4 regions of the Mesorhizobium sp. M1066 genome follow, and region 2 is predicted to be linked to each of the others. Evidence: predicted binding sites of a transcription regulator. Region 2 holds the regulator's gene; each other region holds the start of a gene.
What was found. The regulator PhoB, encoded in region 2, activates phosphate uptake and scavenging genes when phosphate is short. The targets are predictions, from matches to a motif close to TGTCATNNANCTGTCAT.
Positions count from the first base shown of each region.

Region 1: the regulator PhoB is predicted to act here: its motif matches at 2,357-2,373, upstream of phnC (phosphonate ABC transporter ATP-binding protein).
Region 3: the regulator PhoB is predicted to act here: its motif matches at 1,941-1,957, upstream of olsB (l-ornithine N(alpha)-acyltransferase).
Region 4: the regulator PhoB is predicted to act here: its motif matches at 2,376-2,392, upstream of phnF (phosphonate metabolism transcriptional regulator PhnF).

Region 1 covers NZ_JAMYMR010000002.1:220,620-224,797, reverse strand. Annotated here, with positions in the region: gene phnE (phosphonate ABC transporter, permease protein PhnE) at 1-306, opposite strand, end outside; gene phnD (phosphonate ABC transporter substrate-binding protein) at 364-1,272, opposite strand; gene phnC (phosphonate ABC transporter ATP-binding protein) at 1,422-2,279, opposite strand; gene NKH52_RS04090 (hypothetical protein) at 2,505-2,693, opposite strand; gene NKH52_RS04085 (DapH/DapD/GlmU-related protein) at 2,710-3,327, opposite strand; gene phnL (phosphonate C-P lyase system protein PhnL) at 3,324-4,031, opposite strand; gene phnK (phosphonate C-P lyase system protein PhnK) at 4,092-4,178, opposite strand, start outside.
Region 2 covers NZ_JAMYMR010000002.1:522,885-527,062, forward strand. Annotated here, with positions in the region: gene eglC (endo-1,3-1,4-beta-glycanase EglC) at 1-1,414, opposite strand, end outside; gene phoB (phosphate regulon transcriptional regulator PhoB) at 1,934-2,623, opposite strand; gene phoU (phosphate signaling complex protein PhoU) at 2,640-3,347, opposite strand; gene pstB (phosphate ABC transporter ATP-binding protein PstB) at 3,374-4,178, opposite strand, start outside.
Region 3 covers NZ_JAMYMR010000002.1:154,796-158,973, reverse strand. Annotated here, with positions in the region: gene grpE (nucleotide exchange factor GrpE) at 1-111, shown strand, start outside; gene NKH52_RS03785 (trimeric intracellular cation channel family protein) at 226-858, shown strand; gene olsB (l-ornithine N(alpha)-acyltransferase) at 1,002-1,877, opposite strand; gene NKH52_RS03775 (response regulator) at 2,058-4,178, opposite strand, start outside.
Region 4 covers NZ_JAMYMR010000002.1:214,483-218,660, reverse strand. Annotated here, with positions in the region: gene fosX (FosX/FosE/FosI family fosfomycin resistance hydrolase) at 1-91, opposite strand, end outside; gene NKH52_RS04060 (carbon-phosphorus lyase complex subunit) at 109-1,221, opposite strand; gene phnH (phosphonate C-P lyase system protein PhnH) at 1,225-1,836, opposite strand; gene phnG (phosphonate C-P lyase system protein PhnG) at 1,836-2,297, opposite strand; gene phnF (phosphonate metabolism transcriptional regulator PhnF) at 2,430-3,179, shown strand; gene NKH52_RS04040 (zinc-binding alcohol dehydrogenase family protein) at 3,459-4,178, opposite strand, start outside.

The DNA of each region.
Region 1 (4,178 bases), 300 kb from region 2:
GCGGCCAAGCGGAAAGTTGAATTCCTGGGTGCCGGTGTCATGCGGGGAAGCGATGTCGAACATCGCCCGCCAGACATCGTTCCAGTCCTTGGGGACGAGCCAGCTCAGGAAGTCCAGCAAATGCGGCAACCGGTCGAAGAAATGCCCGGCATTGGCTTCGTCGGCGAACCACATGGTGCTGCCGAGCGCGACGATGAGAAGGCCGACACCGATGGCGGTGTAGAGCCGGCGCAAGGACGTCTGGCGACGCCAGGCGTCGGCCATCTGGTGAGTGGCGCCGGAAGGGGCTGTCACGGAAAGGGTCATGATCGGACATGCAAGAAGGGCGGCGTTTTCTCGACGCCGCCCTTCCTGATTTCGCCGTTAGCCGCCAATGGCTGCCTTACGGGCTTCGACGATGACGTCGTAGAAGTCCGCCTTAACCGGGACGTAGCCGGTAAAGTCGCCGCCTTCGACGCCTTCGAAGCAAGCCTTGTCCTTCTTCGGCAACTGCGTGAAGAAGTCGGCGAGCTTGGCGGTCATTTCGTCGCCGAGCGCGGTGCGCACGACCAGCGGGCCGTTCGGGATCAGGCCCGAGCGCCAGACTTCGACGAAGTCGTTGGGGTCGACGGCGCCCTTGGCGACTTCCTTGTGGAAGGTGCCCGAGGTGTAGCCGTCCTTGAAGTCGCCGATACCGGAGGAATCGTCCACCGCCACATCGACCTTGCCGTCGCGCACGGCCAGAACATTGTTCTCGTGGCCGCCGTTGAACTGGGTCGAAGCGAAGAAGGTTTCGTTCGAAGCGCCGGTGTCCTTCGGGATCTGGGTCAGCGGGATCAGATAGCCGGAGGTCGAATCCGGATCGGCGTAGCCGAGCTTCTTGCCCTTGGCCGACTTGATATCGGTGATGCCGGAGGATTTCAGCGCCAGACCGATCGAATAGTAGCCGGTGGCGCCGTCGGTCTGCTGGGTGGTGAGGATCGGGGTGACCGCCTTCGGGTCCTTGAGAGCGATGCTGGCGTAGCCGGAAGCGCCGAGTTCGGCGAAGTCGAGCGTGCCGCCAAGCAGGCCCTGGATGACGCCGTCATAGTCGGCGGCGGGGAACAGCGAAACCTTTTCGAAGCCGAATTCGGCCTTCAGATGGTCGGCGAGGCACTGGTAGTTGCGCAGCCGGTCGGTTTCGTTTTCGCCGCCGAGGATGCCGACGCGAAATTCCTTCATGTCGGCGGCATGGGCCATGCTGGTCGCCATGGCGAGCACCGAAACGGCGCTGAAAACCATCTTCCTGAACATCTGTAATCTCTCCTGTAGGTTCCGGCCCCGCGCCGGCAGCGTTCTCGATTTTGACAGGTGCCCTTGACGCGGGCTGTCGATCCAGGCCGCTCTCTTGTTTGTCCATGATCTTGCCCGAAAACCGGATTCCACTTTTCGGGATCATGGACTCAATATCCCGGGAATGCGGGTTCGAGCGGTCCGGCGGATGCGGCGATTTTTCGGCTGAAGGCAACGCTGGTCGAGGTGATGGCCTCGGAGATTTCCTGGCCATTGCTGTCGGCGCCGTAGACGAGGCGCACGGCCTCGCGGTTGAGTTCTTCCGGCGGGCCGTCGAAGACGACCTTGCCGGCGGCCATGCCGATGATGCGATTGCAGTAGGTGCGGGCGGTGTCCAGCGTGTGAAGATTGGTGACGACGGTGATGCCGTCGCGCAGATTGATGTCCTGCAGCGAATCCATCACCACCTTGGCGTTGAGCGGGTCGAGCGAGGCGATCGGCTCGTCGGCGAGGATCACTTTGGGCTGCTGCATCATGGCGCGGGCAATGGCGACGCGCTGCTGCTGGCCGCCCGACAAGGTGCCTGCGGGCTGCAGCGCGGTGCGGGCGATGTCGAGCCGCTCGAGTGCCGCGACCGCCTCGGCGCATTCGGCGCGCGAGAACATGCCGAACAGGTTGGTGATGGTCGAACGGTGGTTCAGCTTGCCGAGCAGCACGTTGGTCAGCACGTCGAGGCGCGGCACCAGGTTGAACTGCTGGAAGATCATGGCGCAGTCACGCTGCCAGCGCCGCAGCGGCGAGCCGCGCAATTGGGAAACCTCGGCGCCGTCAAAAAAAATCGACCCCTGGCTGGGATCGATGAGACGGTTGATCATGCGCAGAAGGGTCGATTTGCCGGCGCCCGAACGGCCGATGACGCCGACCATCTGACCCTGCGGGATCGCGATGTTGATGTCGCTGACGGCGGTGTTCTTGCCAAATCGTCGGCTGACACCGCGGATTTCGAGCGTGGCAGAGCTTGCTGACATGGGGCAGGTTCCAGTCCGGACCATTGATCGTCAGGCTCTCGCCTAGCGCAGCCATATGAACCTGCCGTGTCGCGGTGATGTCAGTTTTGTTACGCTCCACAGGCCGGAGTCTACGGCAGGCCCAGGACCAGCAGTTTCCTCGAAGTGCTCCATGTCCCTGAAGCTGCAGAAGGGGGCGGCTTGATTTCGACTACGGGAGCCTGCTGTTCAAAAAGTGCCAGGCAATCATCGAACAGGCCCCAGCCATGCGGCGGCCCGATCATCCGCAAGATGCTGGATCTGGTAGGCGAAGGTGGTGTGGAGGACGTAGGCGTCGTAATCGGGATGCCGGTAGCCGAACGGCACGGCCAGCGCATTACGCCAAGCCGCATCCTGCGCCGGTGGTGTGTCAGGGATATGAACAGGTTCGCCCATGACGAAATGTGATGGCTTATCCGCCGTATTTTTCCAGAAAAGCCTCGGCCTCAAGCGAACGAAAATCATCCAACGCGGCGCGCAGCCTTGCATGGTCCCAGTCCCACCAGGCAAGCGCCTGATAGCGCCCGGCGGTGCGGCGATCGAAGCGCTCGCGGATCGGTTTGGCCGGCACACCGCCGACGATGGTGTAGGGCGCGACATCCTTCGAGACGACGGCTCCGGCGCCGACCGCGGCGCCATCGCCGACGGTGACGCCGGGCAGGATGGTCGAGCCGTGACCGAGCCAGGTATCGTGGCCGATGGTGACCCGCTTGGCGCGGCGTTGGGCGAAGAATTCGCTCTCGTGCTCGGCATCGTCCCAATAGTCCGAGGCGCGATAGGTGAAGTGATGCAGCGTCGGCCGCCAGGTCGGGTGGTTGGTGGCGTTGATGCGAACGCTGGCCGCGATGTTGGCGAACTTGCCGATCGTCGCACACCAGACTGAGCAGTCCTGCATCATGTAGGAATAGTCGCCAAGTTCGCTTTCAGAAACCCGGCTGCGGTCGGCGATCTCGGTCCAGCGGCCCAGCGTCGAATTCTGAACATCCGCCGTCGGGTGGACCAGCGGCGTCTCGGACAACTTCCTGGTCATGCGGCGATTTTTCCGGGAGCGAAAGCGGTGACGTCGATGATGCGGTCGGCAACTGCGTCGCGCACATCGTGGTCATGGAAGATGCCAAGCAAGGCGACATCAGCCGCCTTCTTGGCGGCGATGAGTTCGATCACGACATCGCGGTTCCTGGCATCGAGCGAGGCGGTCGGCTCGTCGAGCAGCAGGATCGGGTGCTCGGTGATGAAGCCGCGCGCGATGTTGACGCGCTGCTGCTCGCCGCCGGAGAAGGTCGCCGGCGGCAAAGCCCAGAGTTTCTCCGGCAGGTTGAGCTGCGCCAGCAAGGCGCGTGCCTTGCCGCGGGCAATCTCGCGATCCTCGCCACGCTCGACCAGCGGCTCGGCGACGACGTCGAGCGCCGAGACGCGCGGCACGGTGCGCAGGAACTGGCTGACATAGCCGATCGTTTGCCGGCGCACAGCAAGCACGGTGCGCGGGCTGGCGGTGGCGAGGTCGATCAGCCCATCATCGTGCGTGACGATGATCTGGCCTTCGTCGACGGCGTAGTTGCCGTAGAGCATCTTCAGGATCGAACTCTTGCCGGCACCGGACGGGCCGCCGAGCACGGTGCATTCGCCAGCCCTGATCGAGAACGAGACACCGGCGACAACAGGCAGTTTGATGCCGTCACGCAGATGCATGGTGAAGCTTTTGGCAACGTCGGAGACAACGAGGGGGGTTGGCATCAGAAGGTGCTCCAATGGTTATTCGTTTGCAGGCCAGAGGGGGGTGCCTTGGCGCCATCGTCAAACCTGCAGAATCGAGGAAACAAGCAATTGCGTGTAAGGCGCACGCGGGTCATCGAGCACGCGGTCGGTGAGACCGCTTTCAAC
Region 2 (4,178 bases):
GGTCGCCGGCGATGTCCAAGGGGTGGTGCTGCAGGTCGTCCAGCGTATAGGCGCGGATGTAGTCGATCTTCATCTCCGCTGGCGTAGCCAGATGGTCAGGAGGCTGGCCGGCAATGCCGCCCACCGCGAGATTGGCCAGCATATACATAGGATCGTGCATGTCGGCCGGCGTCGCTGCTTGAGCGACCTTTACACCATCATAGGTCCAGACAAGCTCATCCTTCGTCCAGAGCAGGCCATAGGTGTGGAAACCGTCGGTATCCGCAACGTTCACCGTTGACGAAACCTTCGTGTGCGCTCCCGTCTCATTGGAATGCGCCGTCATGTAGAGCGTGTTCGGGTCCTGGCCACGCGTTTCGACAACGTCCAGCTCCGGCGGCCACGATCCGTCCTCCGGAAGCAGCCAGAACGCCGGCCAGGCTCCGGCTGTTTCAGGGAGATCCGCCCGCATTTCGAAATAGCCGTAGGTTTGCGAGAAGGTGTCGTGGGTCGTCAGGATCCCCGAGGTGTATTCGTAGTTGTTGATCAGAGGCTTGATGTCCTCCGGCGCCTGCGCGGCGGTGATGGTGAGGACGCCGTTCTCAACGCTGAACGGATGGACCGAACTCGTTGGGCCATAATTGGCGTCGATATACCACTGCAACTCACCATTGCTGCTCAACGTGCTGCCGTTCGGCGCTCCCCACCAGAAATTGGAATTCCAGGTGCCGTCCTGCCCGTCCCGAAGGCTCAGCGTGTTGAAATCGTCGGAGAAGGACAGCGTCATTGCGGACTTGTCGATCGGAAGTTCGAACTGGGTGGGCTGCAGCTTGTCGATGGTCGTATTCTTGAACACCAGGATCTCGTCGGATCCGAGGTTCAGCATCACGTTCGATTCCACCTGGACCATCTGTGAACGGACGGCATCGAACGAAGTGAAGTCGTAGCCGTCAAGCCGGACCGCATCGGTCGCACCGAAGTCGAAGATAAGATCGCTTCCATTACCTTTGGAGATGGCGAAAGTATCGGCGCCATCGCCGCCGATCAGGACATCATTTCCCTTGCCGCCATCCAGCGTCTGGTGACCCGACCCGCCCTTGATGATGTTGTCCACCGCATTTCCGAACGCAAATCGGTTGGTGCCGGTAACGACGAGGTTCTCGAAATTGTCGGGGAGCTTGTAGCTCATCCATGTGTCGATCGTGTCGATCCCTGCCCCAGGATCCTCGACCACCTTATTGTTGGTGGAATAGAGATGATAGTAGTCGTCGCCGGCGCCACCGTAGATCGTGACATTGACGCCGGTGTCTCCCCAGAAGGAGTCGTTGCCGGAGGTGCCATGCAGTTCCGGTCCAGACCCGGTGGCCGAGAACCAATGAGTGGAAGCGCTGGTGTAGGCAAGAGGGATGCCCTTGGCGTTTAAGACCGTGCTCATCAGAAATCCTTCCTCATGGCGTCCGACCTGGTCAAAGGTCCGGCGACAGCTTTCAAAGCAACGTTGCAAAGAACGAGATCGTTCCACGGAATCGTCATTAGATCCGAGATCGCATTGAACAATCGAAAGACGAGCAATGAATAGATAGGAAAGGATTCGCAGCTTGAGGTAATTTATTAAAATTGTATATTTATGCAGAATACGCGTCATTCGACGAACGTATATCTAAATTAACTCAAATTCATTCTGGTCGGAGTCTGCGGGAAAGATGACGACGTATCAAGTAATTCGCCGTGCTTCCTGGCCAGCCGGGGCCCAATAGAGAGTTTGGGAGATCGGGAAACGCGAGAAGCTGCCTGTCGCTTTGGCCCAAATGCAGTCATTCGAAACCTGATGAGGATGACCGCTCCTGGCGTCACGTGCTCGCTCCCCATCGATGAGACGAGTGCAACATTCCACCGGCTGTTGGCGACCGCGTGCTAATCGAGTTTTCCCGATCTATCGGGACGGAACAGCCACCTAGTCTTCCCTGATCGCGTAGCCCGCCCCGCGGATCGTGCGGATGACATCAGGCATGCGGCCGTTGTTGACCGCCTTGCGCAACCGCCCGACATGTACGTCGACCGTGCGCTCATCGATGTAGATCGTTTCGCCCCAGACATTGTCGAGCAGCTGGCTGCGCGAGAACACGCGGCCTGGATGGCGCATCATGAATTCGAGCAGGCGGAATTCCGTCGGCCCAAGCCGGATCTCGCTCTTCTTGCGATAGACACGGTGCGACTCGCGATCGAGCACGATGTCGCCGACCTTGAGCACGCTGGACAGCACTTCCGGCTTGGCCCGGCGCAGCAGCGCCTTGACCCTGGCCATGAACTCCGGCGTCGAGAAAGGCTTGACCAGATAGTCGTCGGCACCGGTCGACAGGCCGCGCACGCGGTCGCTTTCCTCGCCTCGCGCGGTCAGCATGATGATCGGCAGCCGCTCGGTCTCGGGACGCATTCGCAGGCGCCGGCATAGTTCGATACCGGAAACCGCGGGCACCATCCAGTCGAGCACCAGAAGGTCGGGAACGTTCTCCTGCAGTCGGATCTCGGCCTCGTCGCCGCGCGTCACCACCTCGACCTGGTAGCCTTCGGATTCGAGGTTGTAGCGGAGCAGCACGCCTAGCGGCTCCTCATCCTCCACCACCATGATGCGTGGTGCGATCATCGGCTGGTCACCCCTGTTATGCCGCTGGCGCGGACATTGCCGTCTCGTCCTGCTTCGGACGATTGGCTGGCAACTGCGTGCCGGTCAAAACATAATAGGCATTCTCGGCGATGTTGGTCACGTGATCGCCGATCCGCTCGAGGTTCTTGGCGCAGAACAACAAGTGCGTGCACGCCGTGATGTTGCGGGGATCTTCCATCATGTAGGTCAGCAGCTCGCGGAACACCGAGGTGTATTTGACGTCGATGCGTTCGTCATTGTTTCTGAGCGTGGCAAGCGCTGCCGCGTCAGCGGCGGCATACTCGTCGACGACCCCCTGCACCTGGATCAGCACCAGCTGCGCCATCGCGTCGATCGAATGCGAAAGGTCGTGTGGCGTAACGCTCAGCCCGACAGTGCCGACGCGCTTGGCGATGTTCTTGGCCAGGTCACCGATGCGCTCGAGGTCGCCGGCCATGCGGATCGAACCGACCACCGCACGCAGATCGTTGGCCATTGGCTGGCGCTTGGCGATCAGCGTGATGGCGCGATCGTCCAGCTCGCGCTGGCGTGCATCCATGATGGCATCGTCGGAAACCACGCGCTGCGCCAGCGCATTGTCCGAATTGAGCAAAGCCTTGGTCGAGCCACTGACCATCGAACGGGCGAGATCGCCCATGTCGCGGATCAGTTGGCTGATCTGCTCCAGATCCTCATCGAAAGATGCGACGGTATGTTCACCCATGATCTTCGTCCCTCGTATGCCTGAGCTCAGCCGAACCGGCCGGTGATGTAGTCCTGGGTGCGTTTGTCGTCGGGGGTGGTGAACATCTTGTCGGTGGCGCCCTCCTCGACCAAATAGCCTAGATGGAACATCGCGGTGCGCTGCGACACGCGTGCTGCCTGCTGCATCGAATGGGTGACGATGACGATCGTATAGTTCTGACGCAGTTCGTCGATCAGTTCCTCGACGCGAGCAGTGGCGATCGGGTCGAGCGCCGAACACGGTTCGTCCATCAGGATCACCTCGGGTGACACGGCGATGGCGCGTGCAATGCACAGACGCTGCTGCTGGCCACCGGAAAGACCCGTGCCAGGTTCCTGCAAACGGTCCTTCACCTCGTTCCAGATCGCCGCCTTTTTCAAGCTCGACTCGACGATCTGATCCATGTCGGCCTTGCGCTTGGCCAATCCGTGGATGCGCGGCCCATAGGCGACGTTCTCGTAGATCGACTTGGGGAACGGATTGGGTTTCTGAAACACCATGCCGACGCGCGCCCTGAGTTCGACGACATCGATGTTCTTGTCGTAAATGTCTTCTTCGTCGAGCGTGATCTTGCCGGTTACCCGTGCTGAATCGATGGTGTCGTTCATGCGGTTGAGGCAGCGCAGGAAGGTGGACTTGCCGCAGCCGGAGGGGCCGATCAGCGCCGTCACCTGATTCAGGCGGACGTCGAGATTGACGTCGAACAGCGCCTGCTTCTCGCCATAGAACACGCCGACCTTGTCGCCGCGCATTTTGATCACTTCGTTCGACTTCATCTTGTCGCCCACTGCGTTTTCAAGGGACTGTTCG
Region 3 (4,178 bases), 370 kb from region 2:
GTGCTGCGCCCGGCCATGGTCGGCGTCGCCAAGGGCGGGCCAAAGTTCGCCGCCGCTGAAGCACCGGTTGAGCCGGGGCCGGTGAACGAACAGGCTGAGAAAGATGCGTGAGGCAAGGAATAGGCAGTAGGCAGTAGGCAGTAGGGAAACTAGGGCAGTCGTATCAATCGCGCGGCTTCGTGCTATTCCTACTGCCTAATCCCTAGCTCCTACTGCCTTAGCCCCATGAACCCTATCGCGCTTCTCGACTATGCCGGTGTCGCCGTCTTCGCGGCGACCGGGGCGCTTGCGGCTTCGCGTAAGCAGCTCGACATCATCGGCTTTCTGTTCCTGGCCAGCGTCACCGGGATAGGCGGCGGCACGCTTCGCGACGTTATCCTCAACCTGCCGGTTTTCTGGGTCGCGAACTCCGGCTATGTGCTGGTCTGCGCCGCGGTTGCGGTGCTGGTCTTCTTCAGCGCGCATCGTGTCGAATCGCGCTGGAAATGGCTGCTCTGGCTCGACGCCGTCGGGCTCGCCGCCTTTTCGGTGATGGGCGCGGCCAAGGGGCTTGCGATTACCGGCTCGCCGGTCGTGTCCGTCATCACCGGCGTGCTCACCGCCACTTTCGGCGGCATTTTGCGTGATCTCCTTGCCGGCGAGCCATCGGTGCTGCTCAGGCCCGAAATCTACGTCACGGCGGCCCTTGCGGGTGCCGGCCTTTACACGCTTGGCGATCTTGCCGGCCTGCCGCCGCTCGCCTCGGACCTTGCCGGCTTTGCGGCGGCGTTCCTCGTGCGCGGCGGTGCGCTCAAATTCGGCTGGTCGTTTCCGTCCTACAAAAGCCGACCCGGCAGGCGGCCGGAAGATATTCCGTGAAGAGAGGGAATAGGGAATAGGGAATAATTAGTAGTCACAGGAGGTTAATCGTGGCGTCTTCACTACTGACTACTGACTACTGACTACTGACTACTGACTACTGACTACTGACTACTGACTACTGACTACTACTGCCTACTCACTCACGCCGCGAAGCGCTGGGCTTCGCCGCCATAATAGTTGACGTAGCGTGCGCCGATCTCCTTGACCGGCATCACGACGAACACATCGACCGTCGAGAATTCGCGATCGATGACGCAACCATCGCCGATGCGGGCACCGACGCGCAGATAGCCCTTGACCAAAGGCGGCATCGCGGCGATCGCCGCCTTGGCATTGACGGCCTCGATCGGCATCAGATCCATCGAGCAATAGCGCCCGGACACCGCGCGCACGTCCCAGGCCGAATTCGTCCGGCAGTGGTGGGCGAGGTAGGTGAGCGCCTCGGCATGCGCCGCCGGCACGGTGCCGTGAAAGGACGCGCAGCCGGTCATCACACCGATTTCGTAATGATTGATGTAAGCCCAGATACCTTGCCACAACGCCTCGATGGTGCGCTTCGAGCGGTATTCCGGCAACACGCAGGAGCGGCCGAGTTCAAGGAAACGCTGGCCGGGGTGACGGGCAATGAGCTTGGTCAGCTCGAATTCACCTTCGGAATAGAAGCCACCGGCCGTGGCCGCGATTTCTTGCCGCAGCAGCCGATATGTGCCGACGATGCGGCGATGTTCGGGACCGGAAAGCGTGGTGTCCAAAACCAGCAGATGGTCGCAGAGCGGATCGAACCGATCGGCGTCCCGGCGGTCATGGGCCTGGAACAGGTCCTTCCTGGCGCCAAGTTCGTCGTAGAACACCCGGTAGCGCACTTCCTGCGCGGCCGCGATCTCGGCCTCGTTGCGAGCGAGCCGCACTTCAAGATTGCCTATACGGCCCAGCGCAGCGCCCTTTATGACGGAATCGACGTTACGTCCGGCAAGCAAGGCGCTGCTGGCGTTCGGCCGAGTGTCACATTCCGGCATAACTGTATGCACGAGTGATTCTCCTTCGAGCCATCCCTCTTGGCACGGGGATACGGTGTAGGTGCAACAGGATTGTGACAGTACCGTGATACGACGTCATGGGCAATACTTCGTCGGCTGGCGAATACGATCAACCGGCTACGTTTAAGTGATCGCCCGTGCCGAATGGCGGTGGAAAGCTCAGGCCGCGACGACCTGCCCCTCGACGGCATTGACCAGCGCCTCGGGGTCGAGCGGCTTGGTGACAAAGCCGCTGGCGCCATGAGCCAACACCGCATGGCGGGTCTTTTCCTGGCTGTCGGCCGACAGCACCATGATCGGCACCGGCCGCACGGCACTTTCTTCCTCATGGCGGCGGATGGCGGCGATCGCGTCCAGCCCGTCCATCACCGGCATGTGCAGATCCATCAAGACCACGTCGAAGCGGTCCTTGTGCGCGGCGCCGGTGACAGCCTCGACGGCGGCCTTGCCGTTGCCGACCACCTTGACGCGATGCCCGGCCTTCAGCAGCGTGGCGCGGGCCAGCATGGCGTTGATGTCATTGTCCTCGGCGATCAGCACCGACAGGCCGCGCTGGCGGTTGCCGACGGTGCGCAGCGTCAGCGCGCCGCGCCTTTCCGGCTGCGGCGGGCCGAGGCTCGGAGCATGGCTGCTCAACAGCACACGCAGAAGTGTTCCGCCACGCACCGGTCTGGCCAGGAAGGTTGCGTAGCCGCTGGCGCGGAACTCGCCAAGCATGCCGCGATCGGTCGGCGCGATCAGCGTGATCGCCTCACAGTCGGAGAAACCGCTCTGGCGCAGGCGCTTGAGCAGCCTTCCGTCGCCTTCTTCCATCGCTGCATCGACCAGGATCGCATCGCAGCCGGCGGCGAAAGGCGCGGCCTGTGCGGGAGTGGTGGCGATGTCGACCGCGCCGCCATTGGCGCGGATGGTGCGGGCGATTGCGTCGGCCTCGACGGCGTTCTTCGACAGGATCACCGCGCGTCTGCCCGAGAGAGCATTCTGATGGCCCTGCGGCGCTTCGGTGGCCGCTATCGCAGGGATTTCGAAGACGAATTCGGATCCCTGGCCGAGCCGGCTGGATACCGAGATCGTGCCGCCCATGGCGGCCACCAGGCGTCTGGAGATGGCAAGGCCGAGGCCGGCCCCGCCATGTGTGCGTGTCGACGTGCCGTCGGCCTGCTCGAACTCCTCGAAGATGCGCTCCAAGTCGGCATCACGCAGGCCCGGACCGGTATCGGCTATGGTGAAGCATATGCGGTCGCTGGTTTCGGTGCGTGCGCGTGCTATGCTCACCAGCACGCCGCCGCTGTCGGTGAACTTGATGGCGTTGCCGATGAGGTTGAGAAGCACCTGCCTGACCTTGCCCGGATCGGCGGTGATCAATTGCGGCACGTCGGGTTCGACATGGCAACCCAGCCCGATATCCTTGGCGAAGGCGCGCGCTGCCAGCAATTCGATGATGTTGTCGGCGATCTCGCGCACCGACATCGGCTGCGGCTCGGGGTCGAAACGCCCGGCTTCGATCTTGGAATAGTCGAGAAGATCCTCGATCAGGGCAAGCAATGCGCTGGCCGAGGTCGAGACGGCGCCGACATAGGTCTGCTGCTCCGGCGACAGGCTGGTGTCGGCCAGCAACCTGGCCATGCCCATGATGCCGTTCATCGGGGTGCGGATTTCATGGCTGACGGTGGCGAGGAAGCGCGATTTGGCCTGGCTGGCATATTCGGCACGTTCGCGTGCGGTGATCAGCGAGGATTCGGCGCGCTTGCGGGCGGTGATGTCGCGGGCGATGGCGCGGTGCGAAACCGCGCCGCTGTCCTTGTCGCGCACCGACAGTTCGATCCAGGAGAACCAGCGCTGCCCGCTCGGCGTGCTGATAGAGACATCGGTGGAACTCAGACACTCATGGTCGGAAAAGGCGGCATCGGGAACCATGCCGACCTCGATGCCGAGTTCTGCCAGGGTCTTGCCGGCAAGGTCGCGCTGGTCGATCTCGACGAGATCGGCGAAGACCTTGTTGGCATAGACGATGTAGCCATCGCGGTCGCGATGGATGACGAGATCGCCAAGCGCGTCGATCAGGCCGCGAAAGCGCTCGTCGCTCTCCTGCATCTCCCACATGCGGTCGGCCAGCGTCTCGATCTCGGCTCGGCTGCGGGCGGTGGTTTCGTCAAGAAGGGCAGAGGTGCGATGTTCGCTCCGCCTGGCGCGCAGATGCAGGGCAAGACCGGCAAGACCGGTTGCCAGCAATGCGACGCTGATGAAGATTGGTGCCCCGGTCAGATGCGCCAGCCCGGC
Region 4 (4,178 bases), 310 kb from region 2:
GCCTGGCGCCGCTGGCATAGACTTCGCGTGCGTCGAACACGCTCTCGAGGATCTCGGTCATCCGCTCGAGGTCGCGGACGATGAAGGTCATGTGGGAAAGGCCTTGGGTCACTCTGCGGCCTCCCGCTTCTCTTCGACCTTCGCCGGGTTTTCGCGGGCGTCGTATTCGGCGCGCATGCGGCGCACGAGGTCGAGTTCGGCCTGGAAGTCGACATAGTGCGGCAGCTTCAGATGTTCGACGAAGCCGGTCGCCTGGACGTTGTCGGAATGCGAAATGACGAACTCCTCGTCCTGCGCGGCGGCGACGACATCCTCGCCGAGTTCGGAGGCGCGCAGCGCCCGGTCGCAAAGCGCCATCGCCATCGCCTTGCGCTCGCTCTGGCCGAAGACCAGGCCGTAGCCGCGGGTGAACTGCGGCGGCGCCTTGGCTGAGCCTTTGAACTGGTTGACCATCTGGCATTCGGTGACGCGGACAGTGCCGAGCGGGACAGCGAAGGGCAGTTCGGGCACGTCGAGCTCAAGCTCGACCTCGCCGATGCGGATCTCGCCGACGAAGGGATGGTTGCGGGCATAGCCGCGCTGGGTGGAATAGCCGAGCGCCAGCAGGAATCCCTCGTCGCCGCGTGACAGCGCCTGCAGGCGGATGTCGCGCGCCATCGGGAATTCCAGCGGCTCGCGGGTGATGTCGCCGGGGACATGGTCCTGCGGCATGTCGCCGTCCGGTTCGATCAAGCCTTCGCGGGCGAGGATCGCCGAGACGCGCGGCATGGCTTGCGCTTCCGTCTCGCGCAGCAAGGGCTGGGCGACGTCGGCGCCGGCGGCAAGCTCGGGATCGAGCAGCCGGTGGGTGTAGTCGAATGTGGGCCCGAGCAATTGGCCGCCGGGCAGGTCCTTATAGGTCGCCGACACGCGCCGCTCGACCAGCATTCCGGCGGTGTCGATGGGCCTGGTGTAGCCGAAGCGCGGCAGCGTGGTGCGATAGGCGCGCACCAGGAAGATCGCCTCGATCAGGTCGCCGCGCGCCTGGACGATTGCGAGTGCCGCCAACTCACGGTCGTAGAGCGAGCCTTCGCTCATCACCCGATCCACGCCGAGCGCCAGCTGCTCGACGATCTGGTCGAGGCGAAGGGCCGGCACCGAACGGTCGCCGCGTCGGCGGTCGGCAAGCAGGCTGTGGGCGTTGGCGATTGCGGCTTCGCCACCTTTTACCGCGACATACATTTTTTACGCCTCCATTGTCTTGATGCGCGTCGTGCGCGGCAGGCAGGCAATGCCATCTGATGTGGCGAGTATGATGTCGACGCCGCGCGGAAAGCGCTGGTTATTCTGCTTCCACTGCTCGACGAAATGGCGCGGCATCTGTGCCGGCGCGATCGTGGCGCTGGTTTCGATGCCGGGACCTTCGAGCAACAGCGGCGTGCCGGACACGAGATCGCCGACTTGCAGGATCAGCGTGGTCGAACGGTCGGGATAGTCCTGGGTGCCCTGCGAAAAACCATCGAGCGACATCATCTCGGCCGGGGCCGCGATGAAGGCGAAATGCGCATCGGCCGGTGTGTTGGCCAATGGCGCGCCGGTGTGGAACCCAAGCCAGGGTCTGATCGCGGTGGAAGCTTGCAGGGTCTGGTCGAGCCAGAGCGGGGTGTCGTTATCGCACAGCGCCAGTGCGATGGCGCCGGCGGCCGCCGAGAGCGGCGCCGGCGGGCGGGCGAAGGCCGGCAGCGGCTGCACGCTGCCTGGCCGCGCCATTGCGTCCATGACGGCGCGGAACACCGTCTGGGCATTGAAGACCGGATCGGCGAAACCGCCCTCTATCGATTGCGCTGCAATGTCCATCAGTCTTCTCCGCGAACCATGGTGAAGAAATCCACCTTCGTTGCCGCCGTCTCGGCGCGGCGTTTTTCATGCGCTGCGGTCAGAGCCGACCGCAGGGGCGCTATCAGTCCGGTCTCGACTTCATTGCGGCGGGCAGGGTCCTGCCACAGCGCGTCGGCGATGGCCGCCAGCTTCGCCTTCTGCTTGTCGCGGCCAAGCGCATAGCAATGTCCGACCTGCCCGGAGGGCAGCCGGACGGTGGCGCGGGTGACGGTCGCCTCGCCGACGTTGAAGGGCGCGCCGCCGCCGCCGATGCGGCCGCGCACGGTGACCAGCCCGGTCTCGGGGCCGCGCAGCAGTTCTGCTTCCGAAGGCAATCCGGCTTCATTCCAGAGCCGGACGATGTCATCGCCGCTGGATTGCGCCAGTGTCGCCATGGCGGCCTTGCGCTCGGCCTGGTCGCGGGCTTCCTGTCCTCGCATCAGCAGCATTCCTCTTTGTCAATTTGTCTATTGATATAGACAACTATACAAATTATACCTATTATCTAACGCGTGTCCATGACGGGTGGATGACAGCGATATAAGACTGGGCGCTGGAAGGTTGGGGCAATGATAGTCGGGCGGCTGGCAGCGGACAGCATCGAGCGGCGCAGTGGCGTTTCGCTGTGGCGGCAGATCGCCGACAAGATCCTGCATGCGATCGCCATCGGCGATTTCACGGAGAATGCAGCGTTGCCGCCGGAGGTGGCGCTGGCAGAACGCTATGGCGTCAACCGTCACACGGTGCGCAGCGCCATATCGGCCCTTGTAAGGGAAGGCGTGCTGCGGGCCGAGCAGGGGCGCGGCACCTTCGTACTGTCGCGCAAGCGGCTGTCCTATCCGATCGGCGCGCGCACACGCTTTTCGACAGGGCTGCAAGGGCAAACGACGGAACGGCACATCGTCCTGCTCGCCTCGTCGATCGAGCCGGCCAGCCAGCGCGTTGCCGAGGGCCTTGGCCTTGCCAGGGGAGCCGATGTGATCCGGTTGGAAACGCGCGGCGAAGCCGACGGACGGCCGGTGTCGCGTGCTGCCGGCTGGTTCGAGGCCCGGCGCTTTGCCGGCATCGATGCCGCGATGGCGCAAACCGGCTCGATCACCGCATCGCTGGCGCGTTTCGGCATCGACGACTATCTCCGGCAATCGACCGTGCTGTCGGCGCGCCATGCCGATGCGGCGGACCTTGCCGACCTCGACCTGCTGCCGGGCGCCATCGTGCTGGTCACGGTTGCCGTCAACGTCACGCCGGACGGCCAGCCGATCCAGTTTTCCGAGTCGCGCTTCCCGGCCGAGCGGGTGGAGCTGAAGCTGTCGGCGCTGTAGCTAACGTCGTCATCCTTGGGCGAAGCAGGAGCGCAGCTCCGTCGCGGAGACCCAAGGATCCATGCCGCGATCTCGGGCGAAGAGCGCAGCGGCGCAGAATTCTGCACCGAAGCAACGCTCTCAGGTCACGGCATGGATCCTATGGTCTGTGCCGCGTCGCTTCGCTCCTCGCTCCGCCATAGGATGACGAAGCGATGGATGTTGCGGCTAGTCGCCAAAGCATCAGATCTACCAAGTTGGGCGCTCAACGATCTCCGAATTCGTGTCGAACAGGCGCCTCTATCCGACCTCGATCACAGCCTTGATCAGGCCGGATTTCTCGTGTGCCCAGCGGGCGAGATCGCGCGGCGTGCCGGCGAGTGTGGTGCGGTGTGTGACGAGCTTGGCCAGGGGCACGGCGCCGTTGCGGATCGAGGCGGCGACGTGATCGAAGTCGGCGCGCAGCGCGTTGCGGCTGCCGATCAGCGTCATCTCGCGCTTGTGGAATTCCGGATCGGAAAAGCTGATGTCGTCCTTGACGACGGAGACCAGCACCAGCGTTCCGCCATGCGCGACATGGGCGAAAGCCGACTGCACCGATTGGGTGTTGCCGGTGGCGTCGAAGACGACATCGAAGCCTTCGCCTGATGTCGCTCCCTTGACCAGATCGGGCACCGCGCCGCGCGACCCGTCGAGGGTCTGGAAACCAAGCTCATTTGCGGCCAAGGCGAGCCTTTCACTGCTCATGTCGAGCAGCGTCACGTCGAGCCCGGCGATGCGGGCGAAGATGGCGGTGCCGAGCCCGATCGGGCCAGCGCCGATGACCAGCGTGCGGGCGCCGGGGTCGGCGCGGGCGCGCCGCACTGCATGCGCGCCGATGGCCAGGAACTCGACTGCGGCGGCGTCGGCCAGCGAAAGGCCGTTGGCGGGATAGAGATTTTGTGCCGGCACCAGAATCCGTTCGCACATGGCGCCGTCTCGATGCACGCCCAAGACCTCGATCCTGACGCAGCAATTGGG